Regions from separate parts of the Shewanella sp. DW31 genome, predicted to be linked through region 2. Evidence: riboswitches for the same ligand, from Rfam matches in the RefSeq annotation. Region 2 holds a riboswitch; the other holds the start of a gene.
What was found. A riboswitch is a leader RNA that binds a small molecule or an ion and turns the genes downstream of it on or off. The one in region 2 is predicted to bind cobalamin.
Positions count from the first base shown of each region.

Region 1: linked by a shared signal. The riboswitch ahead of GWI56_RS00400 (ABC transporter ATP-binding protein) and the one ahead of GWI56_RS01010 (TonB-dependent receptor) in region 2 are both predicted to bind cobalamin.

Region 1 covers NZ_JADWMP020000001.1:79,761-92,257, forward strand. The annotation lists gene GWI56_RS00360 (cobalamin-binding protein) at 7-834, opposite strand; gene GWI56_RS00365 (DUF2235 domain-containing protein) at 911-1,945, opposite strand; gene cobO (cob(I)yrinic acid a,c-diamide adenosyltransferase) at 2,160-2,783, opposite strand; gene GWI56_RS00375 (cobyric acid synthase) at 2,828-4,477, opposite strand; gene cobU (bifunctional adenosylcobinamide kinase/adenosylcobinamide-phosphate guanylyltransferase) at 4,583-5,224, opposite strand; gene GWI56_RS00385 (adenosylcobinamide-GDP ribazoletransferase) at 5,221-6,009, opposite strand; gene cobT (nicotinate-nucleotide--dimethylbenzimidazole phosphoribosyltransferase) at 6,115-7,197, opposite strand; gene GWI56_RS00395 (iron ABC transporter permease) at 7,406-8,536, opposite strand; gene GWI56_RS00400 (ABC transporter ATP-binding protein) at 8,533-9,414, opposite strand; cobalamin riboswitch at 9,514-9,690, opposite strand; gene GWI56_RS00405 (histidine phosphatase family protein) at 9,911-10,636, opposite strand; gene metH (methionine synthase) at 10,907-12,497, shown strand, end outside.
Region 2 covers NZ_JADWMP020000001.1:243,475-255,971, forward strand. The annotation lists gene metE (5-methyltetrahydropteroyltriglutamate--homocysteine S-methyltransferase) at 1-1,664, opposite strand, end outside; gene GWI56_RS01000 (LysR family transcriptional regulator) at 1,865-2,770, shown strand; gene GWI56_RS01005 (HDOD domain-containing protein) at 2,849-3,577, opposite strand; gene GWI56_RS01010 (TonB-dependent receptor) at 3,857-5,818, opposite strand; cobalamin riboswitch at 5,927-6,161, opposite strand; gene GWI56_RS01015 (hypothetical protein) at 6,296-7,738, opposite strand; gene GWI56_RS01020 (hypothetical protein) at 7,742-9,076, opposite strand; gene rihA (pyrimidine-specific ribonucleoside hydrolase RihA) at 9,280-10,236, shown strand; gene rbsK (ribokinase) at 10,256-11,167, shown strand; gene azu (azurin) at 11,461-11,937, shown strand; gene GWI56_RS01040 (DUF3103 domain-containing protein) at 12,034-12,497, opposite strand, start outside.

The sequences.
Region 1 (12,497 bases), 160 kb from region 2:
TTTTATTTAACGTGCTTTATCCAAGGCATCACATAAGGCTTGAACGCCAAGCAAAGCTCTGGGCGTCGCGCGGTGTAATAAATCGGCATTGAGTTGATAAATATGCTGTTTCTTCACGGCAGGAATTTCTGGCCATTGGCGCCAATCAACCCCTTTCACATTACCTTCTTCTTCACTCTGCAAAATCACCTCGGGCAAGGTCAGCAAGACGTTTTCTAAACTGACTTGCGGATAATCACTGGCGGCATCGTAAAACACATTTTGTCCATGGCACACACTGATGATCTGTTGGATCCAACTGTTTTTAGAGACTGTCATCAAGGGGGTAGACCAGAGTTGATAAAATACCTTAGGTTCTGATTTTTTAGCATTTTCAACCCGCAATCGGATAAGCTCTGCGCGATAAGCGGCCGCAGCCTTGCTTGCTTCTTCAACATGCCCCGTAAGTTGGCCTAACTCTTCAAGCTCCTTGGCGACGCCTTCTAAGGTTTTAGGATCGCTACCATAAAGGTTAAATCCTAACGTCCTAAGCTGGTTGATATCTTCGGCTTTATTACCCGAATCCCACACCACAATCAGATCGGGATTAAGCTCCATCACCCGCTCCATTTGAATGCCATAGTAACCCCCAATACGCGGGATATTTTTTGCCGCCTCGGGATAATCCGCATAATCGGTTGCGGCCACAATCGTATCGCCCGCACCTATGGCGTAAAGCATTTCCACAGCATGGGGCGAGAGCGCAATAATGCGTTTAGCGGGCTGCGCCAATACGCTATGGGGAAGAAACAGACTGAGCCCAAAAACGAGTCCAGCTAAGTGTCGCTTAATCATGATATGCCTTAGTATTTATCCCCAAACCGCCTGAAGATGCAGGCGTAGTAGCTTCAGGTCACTTGGGGTTATAGAGTTAAACTAGCTGCTCTGGCCAGCCATAGTGTTCGATATAAGTTTGTAGATTCTTGGGGCGATACTGAGGATCTTGATCCCAGCGGGCCTTCACCGAATGATGCAAAAGTACTGGGACTTGCTCAGGGTCGAGTGGTCGCAAATATTCCTGTTTTATCCGATAAAAACTGCGTCTCGAGTCATGTAAGGTCGCGAGCGGATTTGGATGCACACTCGCGGCTAAGTGTGGCTCTAAGCTTAAATTAAATTTCTGCGCCTCGGATATCATCCACAACAGTGCAATATCCGACAACAATGAACCGTCTTTATCGGGTTTATAACTGCCGCCAATATTGCTATGGGCGCCCACAAACCACACTTGCTGCATGTCCATATTGTCACGCAGTTGCCAAATAGTCGGCTCAAAATCACTGCGATGTTCATCTATGGCTAAGGCATGGCGGGCAACGCGCACATTGCGGCCAATTTTAGTGTCGTAAAACTCGTCTTTATCTTCGAACAAGCCTAAAAATGAAATAGGGATCCCCATAGCACCCACGGTATCCCACACACCAACAAACTTGATTTCCCGAGATTCATGACTGTATCTCGCTCTAAATTCGAGGGATTTTTCACCATCAGGCGCAAAGGGCGCACTGCTTTTTTTATAGTGGTCGAAAGCTTGTTGAATCAACGCCGCATCGGGGCGTTTAAGTATGCCGCAGTTATTAATCAAACCACACAAGCAACGCACAGTGTAAGCACCACGGCTAAAACCAAAGAGATAAATCTCATCGCCGGGGGAATAGTTTTGCACTATATAGCGATACCCATCCATGATGTTTTTATGTAAACCGCGCCCTGTTGCGCCGCCCATGGCTTCATCGTAATAGGAACCCACACCCCAATCGTAAAACACTTGCTGGGGTTTGCCGTCACTGGCCAATGGGCTGATCGCCCGCGCGAGGCGCAGCACATTGGTGGGGAAATCGACCTTAAGATCTTTCTCGGGTCGATTCCAAGTCCCATCGGCACAAATCACGATACGCTTATTCATAGGATCATCCTTGAGAACGCTTTGAACACTGAACGGCTAGAGGCTAACCCATAGTCGCTAACAGCAAATTGTCGCTAGTTGCTAGTCACTAATAGGCAGTTACTAATCCTCAAACTTAGCGCATTTTATGCCTGTGCTAAAGCCATTCGCGCGTCTTACTTAACATTGCAACCAACAATGCTGCGTCACTTATACGCCGACATTTAAGGTTCGATTAGTAATCAAAACCTTGCTGTGCCTTGATACCCGCTTCGAAGGCGTGTTTCAACGGCTGCACTTCGCTGACAGTATCGGCAAGTTCAATAATGGCGCGATGACAGGCCCGACCCGTGATGATCACATGCTGCATGGGTGGACGATTTTTAAGTGCGCTAAGCACACGTTCCACATCTAAATAGTGATAGCTCACCATGTAGGTGAGTTCATCGAGCATCACGCAATCTATGCTCTCATCTTGCAGCAGCTTTTCGGCGGCTTCCCAAGCGAGTACAGCGGCGGCGGTATCTTTTTCTTTATCTTGGGTTTCCCAGGTAAAACCTGTGCCCATTACATGAAACTCAACCCCTGCACCTTCAAGTAAGTTACGCTCACCGCACTCCCAAGTGCCTTTGATAAATTGCACTACCGCGGCTTTTTTACCGTGACCGACGGCGCGGGCCACTGTGCCAAAACCAGAGGTCGATTTGCCTTTACCGTTACCGGTTAACACCAGCAGAATCCCCTTCTCCTCTTGGGCGGCGGCAATTTTAGCATCCACACCGGCTTTCACTTTCTGTTGGCGAGCCTTGTGGCGTTCGGCCTTGATTTGCGCTTGTTCGTTGTCGTTCTGTGCTGTCATGGTCTTCTCTTCACTCTGCTGCTAAAAATGTCTGCTTCTAAAACTTATGCTTCTAAAATTGGCTGTAATTTTTGCATGTCTAAATGCTCGGCTAACACATCGGCTAAACGATCGAGTTGCTGCTCACGTATTTGATTGATATCTATCGCCTTAGCATCGTTTAATCCTGCCCAGCGCAAAATCAACTGACACGCATCTGGGCTATCAAACAGCCCATGTAAATAAGTACCTAAGATTTGCCCGTCATCGCTTTGCAGGCCATCGGCAAAGCTCACAGATGTGGATTCAGGGATTAACTGCAAGGGCGCATTCGTTTGTTCAAGCCTAGGGATAAGATAGCTTGATTCACCGCAGTGGATTTCATAGCCCTTCACTGCAACCTTTTGCCCAAGTAACGTTAGCTCACCGCTCACTCGCCGTAACTGTTTTTCGGCTTTGAGTTCTGTGCTCAGCGGCAGGTAGCCAAGTCCTGCGGTATCACCCGCACTGTCTTCAATACCTAAGGGATCGGCAATGCTTTGACCTAACATTTGGTAACCGCCGCAAATACCAAGCACTTTGCCTCCGTAACGCAAGTGAGTGGCAATATCTTTATCCCAGCCTTGCTGGCGTAAAAAGGCCAAATCGGCGCGCACATTCTTACTGCCGGGCAAGATCAATACATCGGCGGCGGGCAAATGAGTGGCGTGACTCGCAGCTTGGGTTTGCAATGACACATAGTCAAAATCGATATCGGGATGCAGCCGCAGCGGATCAAAATCCGTATGATTACTGGTTCGCGGATATACGAGTACCCGCACCTTAAAACGACTCTTCGCCTGCTTAGTGGGCGAATCAACCAGCGCATCTTCAGCATCAAGATGTAAATCATGCAGATAAGGCAACACACCTAAAACAGGCTTTTGAGTATAAGTTTCAAGCCAATCGAGCCCTGATTGCAACAGGCTAATATCACCGCGAAAACGGTTGATCACAAAGCCCTTTACCCGCGCTTGTTCGGATTCTGATAACAAGGCCAAGGTCCCGACCAAATGTGCAAATACGCCGCCCTTGTCGATATCGGCAATGATAATCACAGGGCAATCAACGGCTTCGGCAAATCCCATGTTGGCAATATCGCCCTCGCGCAGATTGATCTCCGCCGGACTGCCCGCGCCTTCAACCACTATGGTTTGATACTGGGCCGTCAATCGTTCGAAGGACTCCAGCACAGCGCCAAGCGCCATTGCCTTGTAATCCTTAGATTTAGGCCCAAAAAAGGCCGAGGCTTCGAGTGTTGTCAGGGCTTTGCCATGAACGATAATTTGCGCGCCCGTGTCCGAGCTTGGTTTAAGCAGTATGGGATTAAAATCGGTATGGGGTTCAAGATAACAGGCCACGGCTTGTAAGGCCTGTGCGCGGCCAATCTCGCCGCCATCAATAGTGACAGCGCTATTGAGCGCCATATTTTGCGGTTTAAAAGGCGCAACCTTAATCCCCTGACGAGCGAGCAAACGACAAATGCCTGCGACTAATGTGCTCTTGCCCGCATCCGATGTTGTGCCCTGCACCATCAAGACTGCCGCGCGCCGAGGTGAATTAACCGCAAGCGTATTAATTGCTGGCGTATTAATTGCGGGCGTATTAACTACAGGTGTGTCAGCGGTATCGAGTGCATTAGCACAGGCTGTGTTGTCTGTGTTTGGAGAGGACATAGGTTTAAAAGGCTTATTCTAGTTTGCAGTCATTAACATAACAGCTCAGTCTAAAAATCACTTAAGTATGCAACTTAAGCTTAAAACGTGGACTGAGCCCAAAGTCTAAAGTGGTTTCAATGCTAAGGGTAAACCAGCGACCACTAAGGTGACATTGTCAGCCAATGCGGCTACGGCTTGGTTTAGCCAGCCCGCTTCATCGACAAATTGCCGGCTCAACTCACCTAAGGGCACTATGCCAGAACCGACTTCGTTACTGATCAAAATCACCACTCCCTCAAGCTCGACGAGGGAATCCACAAAAGCGGTTTTCTCGGCCTGCCAACTCGCATGAGCTTTATCGTCAGAGGTTGAAGTGGCAGAGGTTGAAACGGCAAAGGTGGAAGTGGCAAAGTCAGTCGCATTCCACTCAGTCGGCGCGGGTTCATCATCGATGTTAACGTTCGATGCAAGTAATTGATTAGTTAACCAAAGAGTTAAACAGTCTACTAAAATCACTCGCCCAGGTTTTGCTAACTGTTTTAACAGTGCAGTGAGGGCGAGCGACTCTTCAAACAATTGCCATTCGATACCATCGTCCGATCGTCCCGCTTGATGCTTGGCGATACGTGTCGCCATTTCATCATCTAGCGCCTGCGCCGTCGCCACATAGCAGGCATCAAAGCCGAGCGCAGTGTACTGACGCACTAAGGCTTCGCCGTAGCGACTCTTACCGCTACGGGCGCCGCCTAGGACGAGGTGGATCACAGTATGTTACCCACAACGAGCAATACAAAATAACACACGATTTCAGATATTTGCTGCGCCGCGCCTAAGGTATCACCCGTGTAACCGCCAATCTGGCGTCTAAAGATCACTATGATCAAACGGCGCAGTCCTATCATCACCAATAGCAATGACAATGCCGCTAACCCCTTGAGGAATAACAGCACTAATACGCCGCTGGCGATCAGGATAAGCAGCTCATTAATGCCTTGATGTTGCGATAGCGGCTTAGACTTACTGGTCTCGTCATCGCGGACATACTTTTCGCTAAAAATGATACTGGCTGATACCACACGGCTCACTGTGTGCGCGACGATAAGTGCTGAACCCGCAACGACAGGATCGTACAGGGCCAACTCGACTAGCAACTGCCATTTCAGCAGCAGGGCCAACATCAGCGCCAGTGCGCCATAACTGCCAAGGCGCGAGTCTTTCATGATCCGCAGCTTGTCTTCAGCCGTCCAACCCCCGCCAAAACCGTCGAAGGTATCGGCGAGGCCATCCTCATGGAATCCGCCCGTGAGCAAGACGCCAACCAACATAGCTAAAAGAACAGAAACGCCGGCGGGGAGCCAGTTCTGCGTCAGCCAAAACACTATGGCGCTTAACAAGCCGACCAGAAGACCGACGAGACCGAAATAACGGCTGGCCTTATTCAACTTATCGCTATCGACTTCGACCCACTTAGGCATAGGAATGCGGGTAAAATAGCCCATGGCAACTAAAAATAAATCTATCTCTTTGTGCCAGCTTTCGCGTTCTGACATAAAGCATCCTTAGTGAATTCACACTTGCTGCAAGGTTTAAAATTAAAACGGTTGGCTAAAGGCTATTATTTTAAATAAGTAAAATAAGCGACTTAGCAGAGCACATCATACAACAGCCTCAATCCCCGCATCACTAAAACTCGCCATTTGATTGTAAAAATTTACTGAGGCTTGAATAAGCGGCAATGCCAAGGCCGCCCCCGTACCTTCGCCTAATCTCAGCCCTAGGGATAATAAAGGTTTAGCCTGCAAAAATTCTAACATTCGCAGATGACCTTGCTCATCGGATTGATGGGCAAAAATCAAATAATCACGCACATTGGGGGCGATTTGCACCGCGACTAATGCCGCCGCTGTCGCGATAAAACCGTCCACGACCACCAGCATTTTACGTTCAGCGGCAGCTAACATAGCCCCCGTCATCTGCACAATTTCAAAGCCTCCTAGGCAAGCTAACACTGACTTAGGCCCAGTTAAGGCGCTTTGATGCAGCAATAACGCGAGCTCAATCAGCATCAATTTACGTTCTAAGGTTTCGCTATTAATGCCCGTACCACGGCCGACACAATCAATCACATCCAGCTGCATGATCGCCGCCATAATGGCCGCAGCAGAGGAGGTATTGCCTATGCCCATTTCGCCAAAGGCGACTAAGTTACAACCCGCTTGATGGTGACGTTCAATCAAATCGCGCGCCATAGCAAAGCCTTTATCGACGGTTTCCAACGTCATCGCGGGCTCTAAATGGATTGCACCCGTTCCAGCGCCAAGACGTTGATCGATAATACCTTCAACCCCTTCAACTGGCGTTAAAATACCACAATCGACCACTTCGAGCTTAAAGCCCACCTGCCGACAAAAAACGTTAATCGCCGCGCCGCCATGGGCAAAGTTTTGCACCATTTGGTGAGTCACTTCGCTAGGGGCAATCGACACACCTTCTGCGGCAATGCCATGATCCCCCGCAAACACTAACATGGTTGGATGGACTATTTTGAGGACATCCGTTTGTGGCTGCTCCGTTTGTTGCAAATCAGTCGCTTGCACGCGGGCAATCTGCAAGGCTAAGGATTCGAGCTGACCTAAGGCACCGGGCGGCTTAGTCTTAAGATCAATTTTCTGCAGAATCAACAGATCCTGCGCTTTACTCACAGGGCATATTTGAAAAGACACGGCTGACTGAGACATCCACACTCCACTTTGTAATCTACATTAAATAACCACAACGCATCCCGCGTTTATGACGAACATGTCCAATTGTGCATTTCCAATCGCGGGTGGGATATCAACAGAAATACTGATTATCCCGTCAGTCTGCACTTACGACATGACTCTAGGATGACGACTTAACTCTGGGTTTACGTCCTGAATAGGTGCCTACGGCATGACCTTGTATTTACGGCATGACTCTACGCTTACGCAAAATCAGCAAAAAGAACATGCTACCTATGGCGGCCGTGATAATGCCCACAGGCAACTCTTGATTACCCAATAAACAGCGCGCTAATACATCAATCCACACCATAAATAATCCGCCCACCAACGCCGTTAATAAAATCGGCTGACGACCGGGGAACAGCATGCGTACTGTGTGGGGGATCATTAACCCGACAAAACCGATACCGCCGCAGGTAGCCACCAAAATAGCGGTAATCAAGGAGCAGAGCAGCAACATATTGAGCCGCAGCTTAGGCACATTCACCCCTAAGGTATGCGCCGTTTCATCCCCCGCCTGCAACGCCATGATCTGCCGTTTCATGCCTAAAATAATGAATAAACTCGCACCAATCACTAGTGTCGGCAGTACTAACAAGGACCAACTGGCCTTTGCAAAACTGCCTAAACTCCAAAACAGCACAGAGGCTGTCGCCTGCGGACTGGCGAAATACAGCAGCAGACTCGTTAATGCGCCGAACATAAAGGAGGTCGCCACACCAGAGAGCAGCATGCGCTCCACTTGGCTATTGAGCCCAAGCCCAGACAAAGCCAGCACTATTAGCACCGACAAACTGGCGCCAATAAAAGCGCCCAAGGGCAAGCTAAACCAAAGCAAACCAGACAAGGCGCCCGAACCGCTAAAAAGCCCAGAATGTGCCGCCATGCCTGCATTATCAAAAAATCCAGAGCCAGTGAATAAGGTCAACATCACCACAGCGCCAAAGGACGCGCCAGAGCTAATACCAAACAAATAGGGATCGGCGAGCGGATTGCGAGTCACGGTTTGCAACACACTGCCCGCCAGAGACAAACCCGCACCCGCCACAAAAGCCAGTAAAATGCGCGGTAGCCTGAGCTCCATCACAATGCGCTCAGTCATGCCATTGGCTTGAGTGAGGTTCGTCTCCTTATTGATAAATACTTGAATAACATCCGTAAAACTGATGTTCGCCGCACCAAAACTCGTCGCGGCAATAGGCGTTATCAAAGTGATGATACCTAATACGAGCAGCATCAGTTGTTGTCTCGTCAACGGTGTCACGATACGCCCCAAATATGAGATGAAATATTGTTTACTCCCCTGAGTCATCCACCCTCGCCTCGCTCGTTCAGGCCATGATCTACATGGTGGTAACCATAAAAATAGCTGATTAAGGGCTTTTTATGTTGTGGATGGGGCGATACCTGAGCACACACGCCAAACACATCGCCAATTCGCGCCTCGGTTAATACTTCGGTTGGCGTCCCCATAGCGCTGATTTCCCCGTTATGGATCAACAACAAACTGTCGCACAGGGCACTGGCTAAATTAAGATCATGAATAGAGGCAATCACGCTAATCCCAAGACTACGCACCAATTCGAGGATTTGAATTTGATAGCGCACATCGAGGTGATTCGTTGGCTCATCAAGGATTAAAAGCTGTGGCTGCTGCACTATGGCGCGGGCAATCAAGGCGCGTTGCTTTTCACCGCCGGATAAGTGCTCATATTGTTGGTGCATCTTATGGCTCAAGCCAACTTTCTCTAAAGCCTTAGCAATACGCTCAGTATCACAGCTCGAATTGGTATCGAACATGCCCTTGTGGGGCGTTAAGCCCATGCTGACCAATTGCTCTGTGGTGAGGTCAAAATAGTGCGGTGTATCCTGCTGCACTACGGCAACGCGACAGGCAAACGCCTTGGGCGACAAGCGCTCAATATCTTGATCAAAAAGAGTAATGTTGCCCTGAGTTGGGCGAACAAACCGATACAAACAGCGCAGTAAACTGGACTTGCCCGCACCGTTAGGGCCAATCAGCCCCAGCATCTGCCCCGTTGGCAGCGTGAAGTTAATATTGGAAAGAATGGTTTTGCCATCGATACACCAGCTCAACTGGCTCACATTGAGCGCGACTGACGGGCTCAATGACGGGTTAGTGTCACTGTCATTCACGGGGCTGTTAGTTTGGATTGCGGAAAGTTTCACCTAAGCGGCGCTCCTATCGAGTCCAAACCTGTATAAAAAAAGGTTGTGCATATTGTCATCTGCTCCCTCGAGTCACCCGCTCGAGAACTAAGGCTGCACGCAGCGATAACAGAAATAGGCAGGTCTCCTGACTCGTAGGGAAGAAGATTCGAGATCTTTTTCACTACTCACAGTTGCGGGCACAGTTCGGGCTGACTGACGAGCAGCTCCCCGATTCCCTATTATGTTTGGGTTGATATGCTCTTTGTTAACAACGCCACTTGAATTAAAACAACGGAGCGATTCGAACAAAGAGAGTCTATTCCCAACACCTATTTCTGCGACGTTATCACTCATTGCGCATGTAATACGCTATCTCGTTCAAACGTCAGGGAAAAGCATTATCCTACATCTATCCCATTAGGCAATGCTGTTTAAATCAGAATATTTTCATGTCAGCTTATTCTCGCCAAACGATCACGCCTACATCATAACTCCTAGGTCGTGAAATAAGGCCTCAACACCTGCGCCCACTCGGCCAATCTAAACGCCAATAGCAGGCACCCTGTTCATCTTGCAGCACATTAATGCTCACCACGGCCGCCACGGTTAAATCGAGTTGACTATAAAACCCCACCGCCCGTTCAACCCCTAAGGCACGCGCCATTAAGTGACGGATCACCCCGCCGTGGGTCACGACCCACACTTGAGTGGCTGGCATATTGTCAGTGGTTTCATTAATGGCACTGTTTTCATTACCCATTTTATGTGAGTCAAGGGTCAATCGTTCAAACTCGGCGGCGAGTATCTGGTCAATCGTCCCATTCACCCGCGACTCAAAACTTGCCATAGTTTCACCATTAGGCGGCGGAGTTTGCCAAGGGTTTTGCCAATACGCCGCTAAGTGTTCGCCCTCTTGTTGATACAGTTCATCGAGCCGACAACCGTCCCAATCACCAAAATCAATTTCCTGTAAACCCGACAAACACTGCGCCTGCAATGGCCTTGACTCAGATATCAGTGCCGCCGTCGAATGCAGCTCGGCGGCAAAAGCGTGGGCAAAATCGGCGCAGCGGCGTGAAGTCGAGCTATAAATCGCGCTACACACGCTGGCCTGTGACTCAACTGCTGCCGACATTTGTTGCCAACCCTTTTTGCTTAAAGGCACATCCACACGACCCCGCAAGATCGCGCCGCCTTCACACTCACCGTGGCGTAACAATAACAATCGAACTTGTTTCATATATGCCTTTTTAGTTAGGGACTAGATGCTAGAAACTCAAGCCGAGGGCCTAAATTCTAGATTCTCGATTCTCGCTCCTAATGCCTTTGACTTTCATCTTGCCCTGACAATCATAAGTCGCGTATTATGGACGTCTATACGTTTAAATGTCCAAAACAAATTTTTAAGAGCAAGTATTCAAAAAAATGTCGGCTGACGACAATAAAATGCACTTAGCATAACAATGGCCGATTTTTGGACTTAACTTAGCTGTATTTAAGGTAATTATTTATGACGATACCCTCAACCAAAGCCAGCCAAATATTAGCAGACATTCGCAAACAGCTTGCAGAGCGCATTCTGATCTTAGACGGTGCCATGGGCACTATGATCCAAGGCTACAAGCTGGAAGAAGAGGACTATCGCGGCGAACGCTTTAAAGATTGGCATACGGATGTCAAAGGTAACAACGACCTCTTGGTCTTATCGCAACCCCACATCATCAAACAAATTCACACCGACTACTTAAACGCCGGTGCCGACATCATTGAAACCAACACCTTTAACGCCACCACCATCGCCATGGCCGACTACGACATGCAGTCGCTGTCCGCCGAAATTAACTTAGCCGGCGCGCGACTCGCCCGTGAAGCCTGTGATGAAGCCTTTGCTGCCACAGGCATTCCACGCTATGTCGCCGGTGTGTTAGGCCCCACTAACCGTACGTGTTCGATTAGCCCTGATGTGAACGACCCAGGCTATCGCAACGTCAGCTTCGATGAGTTAGTGACTGCTTACAAAGAATCCACTAAGGCGCTGATTGAAGGCGGCGCGGATATCATTATGGTCGAGACCATATTCGATACCTTAAACGCCAAAGCCGCGCTGTTTGCGATTGAATCCGTATTCGATGACTTATTTGGTCAGCATTCTAAAGACAGATTGCCGATCATGATTTCGGGCACCATTACCGATGCCTCTGGCCGCACACTGACAGGCCAAACGACCGAAGCCTTTTACAATTCCCTTCGCCATATCAAGCCCTTATCTATCGGTCTTAACTGTGCACTTGGGCCAAAAGAATTGCGCCCGTACGTCGAAGAATTATCCCGTATAGCCGAATGTTATGTGTCGGCGCATCCGAATGCAGGCCTGCCGAACGAGTTTGGCGGTTACGATGAAACCCCAGAAGACATGGCGAATGTGATCGAAGATTGGGCGCGCGAAGGCATGCTCAATATTATCGGTGGTTGTTGTGGTAGTACGCCTGAACATATCCGCGTGATCCGCGAAGCGGTGAGCCGCCATGACCCGCGTATTTTGCCAGATATTCCCGTCGCTTGCCGCTTAGCCGGTTTGGAACCACTGACTATCGACGCCCAATCCCTGTTCGTTAACGTGGGTGAGCGCACCAACGTTACAGGTTCGGCCAAGTTTTTAAAATTAATCAAAGAAGGCAAGTTTGAGCAAGCGCTCGATGTGGCCCGCGAGCAGGTCGAAAGCGGCGCGCAAATCATCGACATCAACATGGACGAAGGCATGCTCGATGGCGCAGAGATCATGCACAAGTTTTTAAACTTGATAGCCTCTGAGCCCGACATCAGCCGCGTACCTATTATGATCGACTCCTCTAAGTGGGAAGTGATCGAAGCTGGCCTCAAATGTATTCAAGGCAAGGGCATAGTTAACTCGATTTCCCTTAAAGAAGGCGAAGCCAAGTTTATCGAGCAAGCAACACTGGTGAAACGCTACGGCGCGGCGGCCATTATTATGGCGTTCGATGAGCAAGGTCAGGCCGATACTAAGGCGCGTAAAATCGAAATTTGTACCCGCGCCTACCGCGTGCTGGTCGACAAGGTCGGTTTTCCGCCCGAAGACATCA
Region 2 (12,497 bases):
CCAGTCAGCATGCCTTTTACAGGCTTGTCGGTGAGACTTTGGGCAAACTCGGCCCAATCAACCGTCATCGCCTTTGGACGACTAACATCACCATAGATCAACGGTGGCTTAACACAGCGTGAACCATAACTTTGCACCCAACCATTTTTGGTAAAGCCAACGCCCGCAAGCTGCTCACCAAAGTATTCCACCATATCGTTGCGCTCGGCCTCACCATGAACCAGTACATCGATACCGAGTTTAAGCTGGCGGTCGATAGTATCGCGGGTGACTTGCTGCAATTGCTCTGTATATTGTGCATCACTCAGATCGCCCTTGCGCCAACGACTGCGTAGTCCACGGATTGCTGGTGTTTGTGGGAAGGAGCCAATGGTGGTGGTCGGCAACAGAGGTAAACGGTATTTCTGCTGCTGCACTGCTTGGCGTACGGTGAAATCACTGACGCGCTCATAATCGGCAGATGTCAACGCGGCAACGCGGGCAATCACTTGACTGTCGGCAGCCTGCGCTTTCGCCTCACGGCGTGCCAAACAGGTTTGCACAATCTCTTTTACCGCGGCCGATTCAGGTGCCAGTAGCAATTGGCGCACATTGGCCAGTTCGAGTAATTTTTGCTTCGCAAACGCGAGTTGTTGACGCAGCGCAGGCTCAAGTGTGGCTTCCACCTCTAAATCCACAGGGCTGTGCAGGAGTGAGCAAGAAGTACCGATCCACAAGCGATCTCCGAGATCACGGGCAACCGCGCCTATGCGTTCGGCAATTAAATCCGCCTCTGCCGCCCACACGTTGCGGCCATTGACCACACCCACCGACAAAATTTGATCTTGACCAAGCGCATTGGCAAAGACTGCCAATTGATCCGGCGCTGTGACTAAATCGACATGCAAACCCGCGACCGGCAAGGCCGATACCAGCGCTTGATGGTGTGCGATACCGCCGTAATAACTGGTAAGAAGGATCTTCACCTTCGTAATGCTGAGGGCTTGATACGCCTCAGTGATCGCCGCTTGCCATTCGCCATCCAATTCCAATGCGAGAATGGGCTCATCGAGCTGTACCCATTGCACTCCCTGAGCAGCAAAACGCGCCAAAATGTCAGCATAAGCAGTTAATAAATTGGGTAATAAGCTTAACTTATCAAACTCTTGGCCCACAGTTTTAGCTAGGTACAAGTAGCTAACAGGACCGAGTAGCACAGGTTTGGCTTTATAGCCTAGTGCTTGCGCTTCGCTGACTTCATCAAAAAACTGCTCATAGGCAATCGAAAACTCTTGGTTTTGGCTGAGCTCAGGTACCAGATAGTGATAGTTAGTATTGAAATACTTGGTCATTTCAGAGGCTGGCGCATCTTGGCCCGTTGGCGCTCTGCCGCGGGCAACACGGAATAAAGTATCGAGATCGATTGCCCCTTCACCACGATGACGATCAGGAATGGCATTTAAAGTCGCGCTTAAGGTCAGCACTTGATCATAAAAGGCAAAATCACCTACGGGAACTTGCTCAATGCCAGCAGCAGCTTGCCACTGCCAATGGGTGCGGCGAAGTTCACTCGCCACTTCACGTAATTCCGCCTGAGTGCTCTCACCACGCCAGTATTTTTCTAAGGCAAATTTCAATTCACGACGACGCCCAATACGGGGAAACCCAAGACTATTTAATTGCATACTCTATCTTCCTTTATTTGAGATAAGCCACATTCGGCACTTGCACCCACCAGATTGTTTTCTCTTAGCACTTTTCAGCACTTCAGCCTTGATAAATAACAATGGGCGTCTGGACGTCTAGAAGTTTATTGTGTTAGTCTCTATTCCAGCAACCGAATTGATTTCAAGCACAACATGAGCGAAATTCACTTGGAGTGAACATGATCGAACTAAGACACCTGCGAACCTTAATGGCCCTGAAAGAAAGCGGCAGTTTGGCGGGCGCAGCCAAAAAACGTTTTGTCACTCAATCCGCCCTCTCCCACCAGATTAAGGAGTTGGAGCAAAGGATTAACTCGCCCATTTTTGTGCGTAAGAGTAAGCCACTGTCATTCACCCAAGAAGGTGCACGCCTGCTGCATCTGGCCGAAGAGATTTTGCCTAAGGTGTTAGAAACCGAGACAGATTTGAAGAATGGGCTGGAAACCGAAACTAATCAGTTGCGTGTCGGCATTGAGTGTCATAGCTGTTTTCGCTGGTTAATGCCTGTAATGGAGCAATTTAGGCAAGATCATCCAACTGCCGAGTTAGACTTGTCGAGCCGCCACTTGTTCGACTCGCTCAATGCCTTAGAAATGGGTGAACTGGATATTGTATTAACCTCAGATCCTGTGCCTGGGCATTCACTCGCCTACCAGCATTTATTTGATTTTGAAGTGAAGTTAGTGGTTGCAAAAGATCATCCTCTAGCAAAAGAAGCCTATGTCACCCCTAAGCAATTAGCACACTTGCCTATTATCAGTTATCCAGTGCCATTGACGCGTTTAGACATTTATCGCCACTTTTTAGAACCTGCGGGCATAGAGGCGGGCGAGCAAAAAACCTGTGATTTAACCATGATGTTATTGCAACGCATCGCCTGTAAAGACGGCATAGCCGCACTGCCAAGTTGGTCGATTAATGAAGGACATGGACTGAGTCTCGCTACGGTGAAACTCGGCCAAGAAGGTCTAAAACGACCGCTATTTGGTGCCTATCGCCGCCACAGTGCTAACTCTGCATTGATCCAAAATTGGTTACAACTGGTGGCGAGGGAAGGTTTATCCCGCCAGCAGAAGACGAATTAATGCGGGTGACATAGAGTAAAAAGCCTGCGAATGCAGGCTTTTTATTGAGTCAAATGACTATTTCATAGCATCGACAAATTACAGCGGATTCATCAACAATCCACGCATAGACAAGACACGGCGCAGTATCAACCCTGATGAATTAGGATTACGGGTCTGACGCAAATTATGGGCGATCATAAATTCTTGACGCAGATCCTGATCGAGATCTAACGCCTCGAACGCTTCGATGGTTAAGGTCTGTTGTTGATTATCAATCAATGACTTAATCACACTTAAAGGAAATGACTGTTCGGCATTAGCATTTAAATAGGCAAATGCGGTCAGTGCGATAATTTGGCCGAACACACTGAATAGAGCTAAGGTTTGTACTTCGTCAGCATCAACCTCCACACCTTCCATATCCGCTAAGCTATCTACCGCATCCGTTGCAATATCTTCAGTCAGCTTCCAATAACCTTGGACCAACTTTTTATAGGGCTGTGGCAGTTCATCGAGGCGTTCTTTTAAATAGAACGTAAAGGCGTAGCGATAGATATTAACTTGACCTAAGCGGATCAAAGCTTCTTTCAACGAGCGAGTTTTGTGATTTTCCACTACAGCAGCCTGTGCGGAATTACTGCGCATAAGCATGTGCGCTGCCAATGCGGGATCGCTCGAGATAATGTCAATCACATTACGAATGTCGCCTTCAGCAAGGATCGCTTTTTTGAGTGGAATTAGAATCCCTCGGCGGCCAATCACTTGCTCTTCGTTCGCTATGATAGCTCTAACTTGAGTAAAAACCTGTTGCTCAAGATCAGTCATAAGACACTTTACACCTGTTTATTAACAATAAGATGATTCGGTTACAGCTCACATCATACCTAAAATACTAAGAATTTCAGCCATAAACAGCAGAGTAAAATATAAATTACTCCTATTTAGTAATGACTGCCCGCTAACACTATAGATAACGACAATTAAACCACTCTACTAAAACGATATTCAAGACTATACCTATTTTAAGATTTATTCTTTGAACTCAGCGTAAAAAATAAAAAGCCAGACTGAGTCTGGCTTTGTTATTAAATAGCTCATTAATATTTAGAAGCGGTAGCCCACAGTGAAACGAATATCACGGCCTCGACCAGAATAGTAACTATCCCCCCAATCGCCACCGTAATAACCTGCACTGACATAATCTTTATCGAATACATTATCGATACGCAGACTGGCAAGCCAAGCATCACGATTATAATTCAAGGCTAAATTACCAAGCACGTAACTTGCTAGCTTATCACCTTGATTAGCGTTATCGCCTTCGATAAAACGATCCCCCGTGTAGATAGCTTCGGCAAATACTTGGAAATGCTCAGCAAAATCCATGCTGACATAACCGCGTCCAGTGTGTTTTGCCACCCAAGAAAGCTCTTTGCCATCGTTAGCACCATCGGTAAATTCGGCGTCGGTATAGTTATATTCCAGCCCTAGCTGCAGCGCTTTAGTGATCTGCCAATCCCAATCGGCACCCGCGCCATAACGACGAGAAGCGTCGGCATTAACGTTTGCACCGTTGAAATTTCCACCTATGGGTTTAACTGCACTCGAGTCATAAACAATTTCATCCTCTAAATCGAGACGATATAGGCTGACTCGCAGGGTTTGACTAGCGACAGCCCAATCCCAACCCGCCTCATAGGAACGGCCTGTTTGCGGCTTTAAGCCAAATACGCCCGGCGATGTATAAGCTTGCTCATCCACTTTGGCAAAACGGAAGTTATCATCAGCGCGCACATAGAGTCTGTGCTCCGCAGTTGGGCGGTAATTTAAACCCAGTTCGAATGCGTGGGCATTTTCGTCTAAATCCATGCCATTAGGATAAACATTGCCATCGACTAACTCATCGGTCACCCGCGCATATCGTCCACCCACAACGTAACTTAAAGTATGGCTTAAAGGCACTGTAGCTTGTAGATAGGCGCTTTGCATTTGCTGCACATTACTGCGCGCCATAGTGTCAAAATCAGCCTTGCCACGGCTGATGTCTAAACCTGTGACTAGGTTTAGCTCGCCTTGACGCGTACTGTAATTCGCTAACGCTTTAGGGCTAAACATTAACAGTGAGCGTGTGTTATGGCTGTTCGCCCCCCAATTAAGAGAAGACACCAAGGTATCGCTGTAATCTAAATCCGCCGCCAGCGCCCAGTTTTGATTAAGCTGATGCTGGTAACCCGTTCGCGCCGCAGTGGTCATCTCGTGGGCATACTCTACCTTATTTGATGAAGCACGGGGATCGTCTTTAAATTGCTTTTCAGTAAGCGAGCCCGGATTTTCACGATCGTTATCGTAGTAGCTGGTTTCAACAAAGAACGAGTCTGTGGCTGTTTTATATTGAATGCGGCCAAGAATAGAGCCGGTTTCGTTGGCATTATGCTGGCGATAGTTGTCACCTTGGTTGTAACTACCGGTGAAAAAGTAACGCCAATCTTTGTTGATCGCGCCAGACACATCACCACGACCTTCATAGGTATCAAAGCTACCGCCAGATAACTGCACGCTGCCGCCAGTATTTTCAGGGGACTTAGTGACAATATTAATCACCCCGCCCACGGCTTGATCGCCATAAAGTACACCTGCACTACCCGATAAAATTTCAATACGATCCACTTGATTAAGCGGAATGGCATTAAGGCTAGGTGCGGCGATATCGATATTATTGAGACGACGACCATCAAGTAAAATCAGCGTGTTATTAACGGCAGTGCTGGCGCTAAAACCGCGCATCGCAAAGCTAGTGCCAATATTGTTATCCGAAATTTGAATACCGCTTTGACCACGTAAGACGTCGGTCAAATTAGTCGCGCCACTCATTTCTATCGCAGCGGCATCAATCACATTCACATTGGCGGCAATATTTAACGGGGTCTTATCAGAGCGGCCGATCACGACAAGATGCTCGTCAACTTTAGCTGTGCTGGTATCGTCAGCCGCCATAACGGGTGCGATAATTGAAAAACTGCATAGGCTGCCGATCAGTAGCGCGATTTTTGTTGGATTTGTTCCCATTTTACCTTTAACTCCTGCAAGGAAAACGGGGCATTGACGCCACGATACCGTTAATTCAGTCGTAAATACTGACGGTGATTATCGCATTTTGAGATCTGCCCACCGAAATCTCAAAAACACCTTTAGGGCCGGTCTCCGGACTTAGGCTATGTTAATCCATTAAAGTTAGATTAACGCGAGACTGACCTTTCACATTCTGACTTTCGGGTTCAGTCTTGAACACACCAATCAAACGCGGTCTTCTCTCACCTTTTACCGTTGCGGGGGCAGTGCCAGAATTTCACTGGCTTCCCGATTATCTCACGACACTATCATCGTAAGCACCACAGAAGGTTGACTCAAAATTAGGTTCAAAGGGCGTACAATCTGTTAACGCCCAACAAGGCTCAGGGCATATCAGACCTGAGCGCGCGCATTATAGACGTCTATACGGATGAAAGTCCATTAATCTCAAGTGAGCGAGAAAACTCACATGAGCTAGAAAACACCATCCCAGTTTTTTGCCGCAGGTTTTGGTCTGTCTTTGCTCAAAATCGCCTGACGCTGCTCAGGGGTTTCGCATTGGGCAACGGGGGTAAAATCCAGCGGTTTAATCACTAACGAGTCAGCAGGTTGCACTGGCGACTTGTCGAACATGGGTAAATTCATCGACCAAGAGACCAGCTCCCCCTTTTCACTGATGCCAACATAACCGTCATTTGCGCCATCTAACCAAGTGAGACGTGGAATACGTGCAATCAACTTCTCCACATTTTCACGGTTGGCGCGATAACCAACAGGCACCACTTTGCCATCGGGACGCGTAAACACAAAGGAGGCAGGCCCTCGAGTAATGACGCTGCCTTCCTGCCAATATTTATCAAGAATCTCTTGGGCATAGTGAAACCCAAACATATGAGCGTAATCAGTATCGTCGGCCACTATTTGCGGCACGGCCTTATCCCGCAGTAATAAAAAGCCTGAGCCAATGCTGATAATCTCTTTTACCCCTGTGATATTGGTTTTTTTAATCCAATCGACACCACAGTTAATCCCGTCGCCCCAAAAATGCGCATCCCCCGTAGGGCTTAAAATCGCAAAGGCACAATTGTTTGCCGTCATACTCGCCACATCCTTTAAGGCGCTGCGGATCGAGTAAGCATCACTGCGCCAGCCCCAACTCACCACAGTGCCGTCCTTTTTCAAGGCGGCATAGGTGTGTTGAAAATATTCGATCTTCGCTACCTCCGTAAGCTGCGGGAGTAACTTTTTCATATTGGTCGACTCTTCAACCTGCCCCCAAATCACAGCACTGCCCTCTTTTTTGAGGGCGACAAAACTGCGACCTCTGGCAAAGATATCGACAACATCAACTAATTGATCCTGCACATGTAAGCTACTGCCGCCGTAGGGGCCATAACCCCAAGTGTGTACCTTGCCATTGGCATCAAGGGCCGCAATGGCCTCTTGATTAGCGAACAACTTGGTAATATTGGTCATGCGGTTTTGCAGGGCTTTGTCGAGGCTATATTTCCCCGCATTGCCCCAGTACACCACAGTGCCATCTTGACGTAGCGCGGCAAACCCGTCCTTAACTGGGACGATTTGCTTAACTTGCTTAAGCTGCTCCGTTACTTCCCGGCTATCACCACCAGCATAACTGTCGCCCCAAGTGATCACCTCACCAGATTGTGTTAACGCCGCAAAGGCCGAACTGTTGGTGACTACAGTCTCGACTGCGGATAAATCACAGGGAATATGGCGATACTGTGGACTCGGATTTTCCTTAAGTTGGAGCAATTTGCCGTTATCAAACTGCAATAAGGATTCCTTATCATTTTCGAACACGGTTAAGGGTTTCGGCTGACTACAAGCCGTTAATTGCAGGGCGATTAAAACTGACACGAATGCCAAAGGGCGAGGAATTGAATAAGACTGCATAACTTATTTCCTTGTCGTTGCTGAAAACGTGAGTTGCTGAATATGTTGCGCTACTTTATCCGATAATGACTCGATTATCGGCCTCAATGCGCGCTGAAAACCATGATTCATATCTAACCGAGACAATAGTGCTTGTGCATGTTTATCAGTGGTCTGCGCGCTATCAAGGCTGAGGGTTTGAAGCGCCATCGTCTGGCCAAATGCCGCTAAAATCACCGCTTGCACAGGGCTAACACTTGGCTCCGGCGCGCTACGCGTATCATCGAGCACCCATTTAACTAACCAAAGTAAATATTCGATACGGGCTGCAAGGTCGACACTGCATTTTTTTTCATCCTCCAAGCCAAAACTGAGCTCCTTGGCATAACAAAGTGCCTCCAATGCCTTGAGCTTTTCTGCCGATAATGTCAGTGCAAAAGGGAGCTGCGCAGTGCGAGTCATCAGCACAAAGGTTGCCAAGGTTCTTGCTGTTAAGGCTTGATTGCAACGGGCTAACATCGCGAGCGCTAAGTCGTGAAACCCTAATGAAATCAAGCGACAAAAGCTAATCATCACAATAGTTTCATCTATCGATTCCAGCTGTTTTTTGCTTGGTGCAGATTGCATTTGGGCAAATAAGGCAACAAAACTTGGGTATAACTCAGGGCAATGGCCAATATGGTCGGCCGCTTCCCATACCAGAATATTAGCGGCTGGGTGGCGCCTGTAGGTTTCAAGCAAATTGATAATTCCAACGTAATCTTGCTGATCCCCTAAACGCTTGAGTATTGGGATATAACGAGACTCAGCCCAGCAAATTCTTAAAGGAGTCGAACAGAAATAGCCCACCAGCAAACCCAATAATAAGCTTGCAGTACCAAAGGCAAAGTCCCACTTGGCGAGATCGCGGGTTAATTTAAGGTCTGCACTTGCACGGGTTGGTGCATCAGGAAGGTAGCTCACAGCACTTTGCGCATAATGGGGCCCTAATGCCCACGGCGTATCACCCTGCGGCGGAGCTAATTGATAAGTCGCACGGCAATCAACACCATCAAGCCCCCACTGACGAATCACCTCGCCCTCGGCGGTGTGATATTCCACTAAGCAAACCAATCTTTGGCGAGAAATGCCGTTCGAACCTCGTTCACTCCGATACTCAGTTTCAATCACCCGGCCAATGGCAACATCGCCACGCACTTCAAGCTGATTGACCAAATACCACTTTTGCCATCCTTCAGTGATAAAAAAGGCCGCAAGACTCAAGATTAAAATGGGAGGTAAGGTAAACAAGAGTACTTCGAGCCCCCCCCAACCTCGCTCGGGTGCGCTAGAGGTTAACTTACTGCGATTAATCAACACGCCAAAACGTCCTTATCATTCCATGATGCTTAAGCATTAAATGAATTTTGTTTGTGCCTACAGCGGGGCGCAATTTTAGCAGCTTATTGATAAAAATCAGAAAAAGCTCACAGTTTACTGTAAAGACACCATCACACTCATCGCCCCCCCGCTTGAACATGCTATTCTAAGCCCCCATCACCGCTGTTTAAAGGAGTAACAGTATGACTCGCCCTATTATTCTGGATTGCGATCCCGGCCATGACGACGCTATTGCGCTCATTTTAGCTCTCGCCCATCCAGAGCTGGTTCCACTGGCCGTCACCACCAGCGCCGGTAACCAAACGCCGGATAAAACGCTCAATAATGCCCTGCGGATCTTAACCTTATTAAATCGCAGTGATATTCCTGTCGCTGGCGGTGCAGTCAAGCCATTAGCTCGCGAATTAATCATTGCCGACAATGTCCATGGTGAAACCGGACTCGACGGCCCTGCATTGCCTAATCCAAGTTTTAGTCCTCAAGCCATTACCGCAGTTGAATTAATGGCGCAGCAAATTCGCCAAAGTCATCAGCCAGTAACCTTAATTCCCACAGGACCACTCACCAATATCGCGCTTTTGCTCGCCAGCCACCGCGAATTACACGCCAAGATCGAACGCATAGTGCTAATGGGCGGTGCAGCCGGTGTCGGCAATTGGACACCAGCCGCCGAGTTTAATATTTTTGTCGACCCGGAAGCTGCCGATATCGTCTTTAAATCCGGTATTCCCATCACTATGTGTGGGCTCGATGTGACTCATCAGGCGCAAATCATGGATGAAGACATAGAACGCATTCGCGCGATTCAGAATCCAATTGCTCAGTGCGTCGCCGAATTATTGGATTTCTTTATGATTTACCACAGAGATCCTAAATGGGGCTTTATTGGTGCGCCATTGCACGACCCCTGCACTATCGCTTGGTTGCTTAAACCTGAGCTATTTGAGGCGCAAGATTGCTGGGTAAGTATTGAAACCCAAAGTGAGTTGACCTTAGGCATGACAGTGGTCGATCGCTATCAGCTCACAGGTAAAGCCGCCAATGCGACTGTGCTGTTTGGGATCGATAGGCAAGGCTTTGTCGATTTACTGGTAGACAGTTTACGTATCTATGATGCAACTTATCTCAATCGCAGATAAAAATAACAGTGAGTCTTCTATGAGCCAGATACTCGTTATCGGCAGTGCAAATGCCGACCATGTGATGAAATTTGAGTACCTGCCCGCTGCAGGGCAAACCTTAATGAGCCGAGATTACCGCCTCGAACAGGGCGGCAAAGGGGCCAATCAAGCCGTCGCCTGCGCACGCTTAGCCAAATCAGGTTCACGCACTGATTTTATCTGCCATCTCGGCCAAGACAGTATCGGCGATAATATGCGTCAAAGCTGGATGAGAGATGGCATCAGTGTGGAAGGGATCCGCCAAATAGCCGGACTGAGCACAGGCACTGCCATGATTTTTATCGGTGATAACGGTGAGAATACGATTGGCGTTGCCGCAGGTGCCAACGCCAGCCTTTCACCCGATGACTTAGAAGCTCATTACGCCCTGTTTGCTAATGCGGAGTACTTGTTAACACAATTGGAAACGCCCGCTGCCACAGTGGCAAAGGCGCTGCAAATAGCCAAGAATCTTGGCGTGACGACTGTACTAAATCCTGCTCCAGCGACGGCACTTGGCCAAGATGTACTCAAGTGGGTAGATATTATTACCCCCAATGAAACCGAAGCAGAAGCCTTAACGGGAGTTGAGATCAACCATATTGATGATGCACACATGGCAGCGCAACTTCTCCACCAGCAGGGAGTAAAGATTGTGGTCATTACCTTAGGTAGCCGTGGCGCATTTATCAGCAGCCCAGGTTTTAATGGGCTAATACCTGCGTTTGAAGTGCAGGCCATAGACACTGTCGCCGCAGGAGATACCTTCAATGGCGCCTTAGTTGTGGGCTTAAGCGAGGGCATGTCAATTGCTGCAGCCGTTGGATTTGCCAATGCAGCCAGTGCCATTACTGTCACTCGCCCTGGTGCGCAACGTGCGATTCCCTATCGACAGGAGCTTTCGTACTAAAACGTAAGACGTTCTGAATTAGACGCCCTGCGTTAGAATCAATAAATTATCATTTATAAATCAAACACATAAATAATAATTCCTGAGTACTTAGTTCACTAAAGCTAAGTACTCACCTATGTTTACCGCTAACAATTTTGCCGCCAATAACGATGCAAGCTTTCAACCTAAAGTTGCATATACATAATTTACACGCTGATTTCATTCCCATTTAATGAAGATTGCTTATGCTGGCAGGTGCATGTCCGAGTCAAAACGGCTCGGCTACCCTTGTTCAAATAAGGAAGTACCAGATGAAAGCAAAAAGCACAGCTTTACGTAACGTGACCAGCACTAGCCTAATCGGCCTAGGATTATTATTCGCTAGCCAAGCGAGTGCCAACGAATGTGAACTGAAAATTGCCGCCACTGATGCAATGCAATTTGACACTAAAGAGCTGTCTGTACCTGCAAGCTGTAAAGAAGTGACCTTAACCTTAACCCACTCAGGCACCTTGCCAAAAGCAGCCATGGGCCATAACTGGGTATTAACTAAGGCAGCCGATATGTCAGCAGTAGCAACTGAAGGCATGAGTGCCGGTCCTGATGCAGCCTATGTCAAAGCCGGTGATACGCGCGTTATCGCACACACAGATTTAGTGGGCGGTGGCGAATCAACGTCGATCACCTTTAGCACTGCCGGTATGAGCGCCACCGAAGCCTACCAATTCTTCTGCAGCTTCCCAGGTCACTGGGCGATTATGCAAGGCAGTTTCAAGTTAAAAGCTTAAAGGAATGGCTTAGCCTCACCTTAAGTTAGCCAATAAAAAGCGGATCTTAGGATCCGCTTTTACATTTCAGCCATTGCATTTAGCCGCACTAATCCATCATGGTCTTGGTTGGATGACTAATGGCGCAAAGCTCGTCATCGCATTACCGTTAACTCCGTTCAAGTTAGGATATTCAACCCCTTCCTGTAAGGTGTAATACACATCGACAAAGTCATCGTCATTGGTGAACCAAGCATCCGGCATTACACTTAAAATACCATTGGTGATTTGCGGGATCAGCGCATAACCCTGAGCTTCAGGATCGGGGATCGACTTTAAGATCTGCTCCGCCGCTTCCAACAGCTTAGTGGCCAACACTTTATAGTTAGTACCATCGTCATGCTCCATTAAGATCATGTCCGCAGCCGCACAACGATAACGCTCCCAATGTATGATGATTTGATTCGGATAATAGGTCGTATCCGCATAATCTAAATAGGGCATTTCGACGATATCGAGCACAGGCTCTTCACGGCTTGGATCAACCCCAGTCACTATGCCGTAAATTTCGGCACGACCAG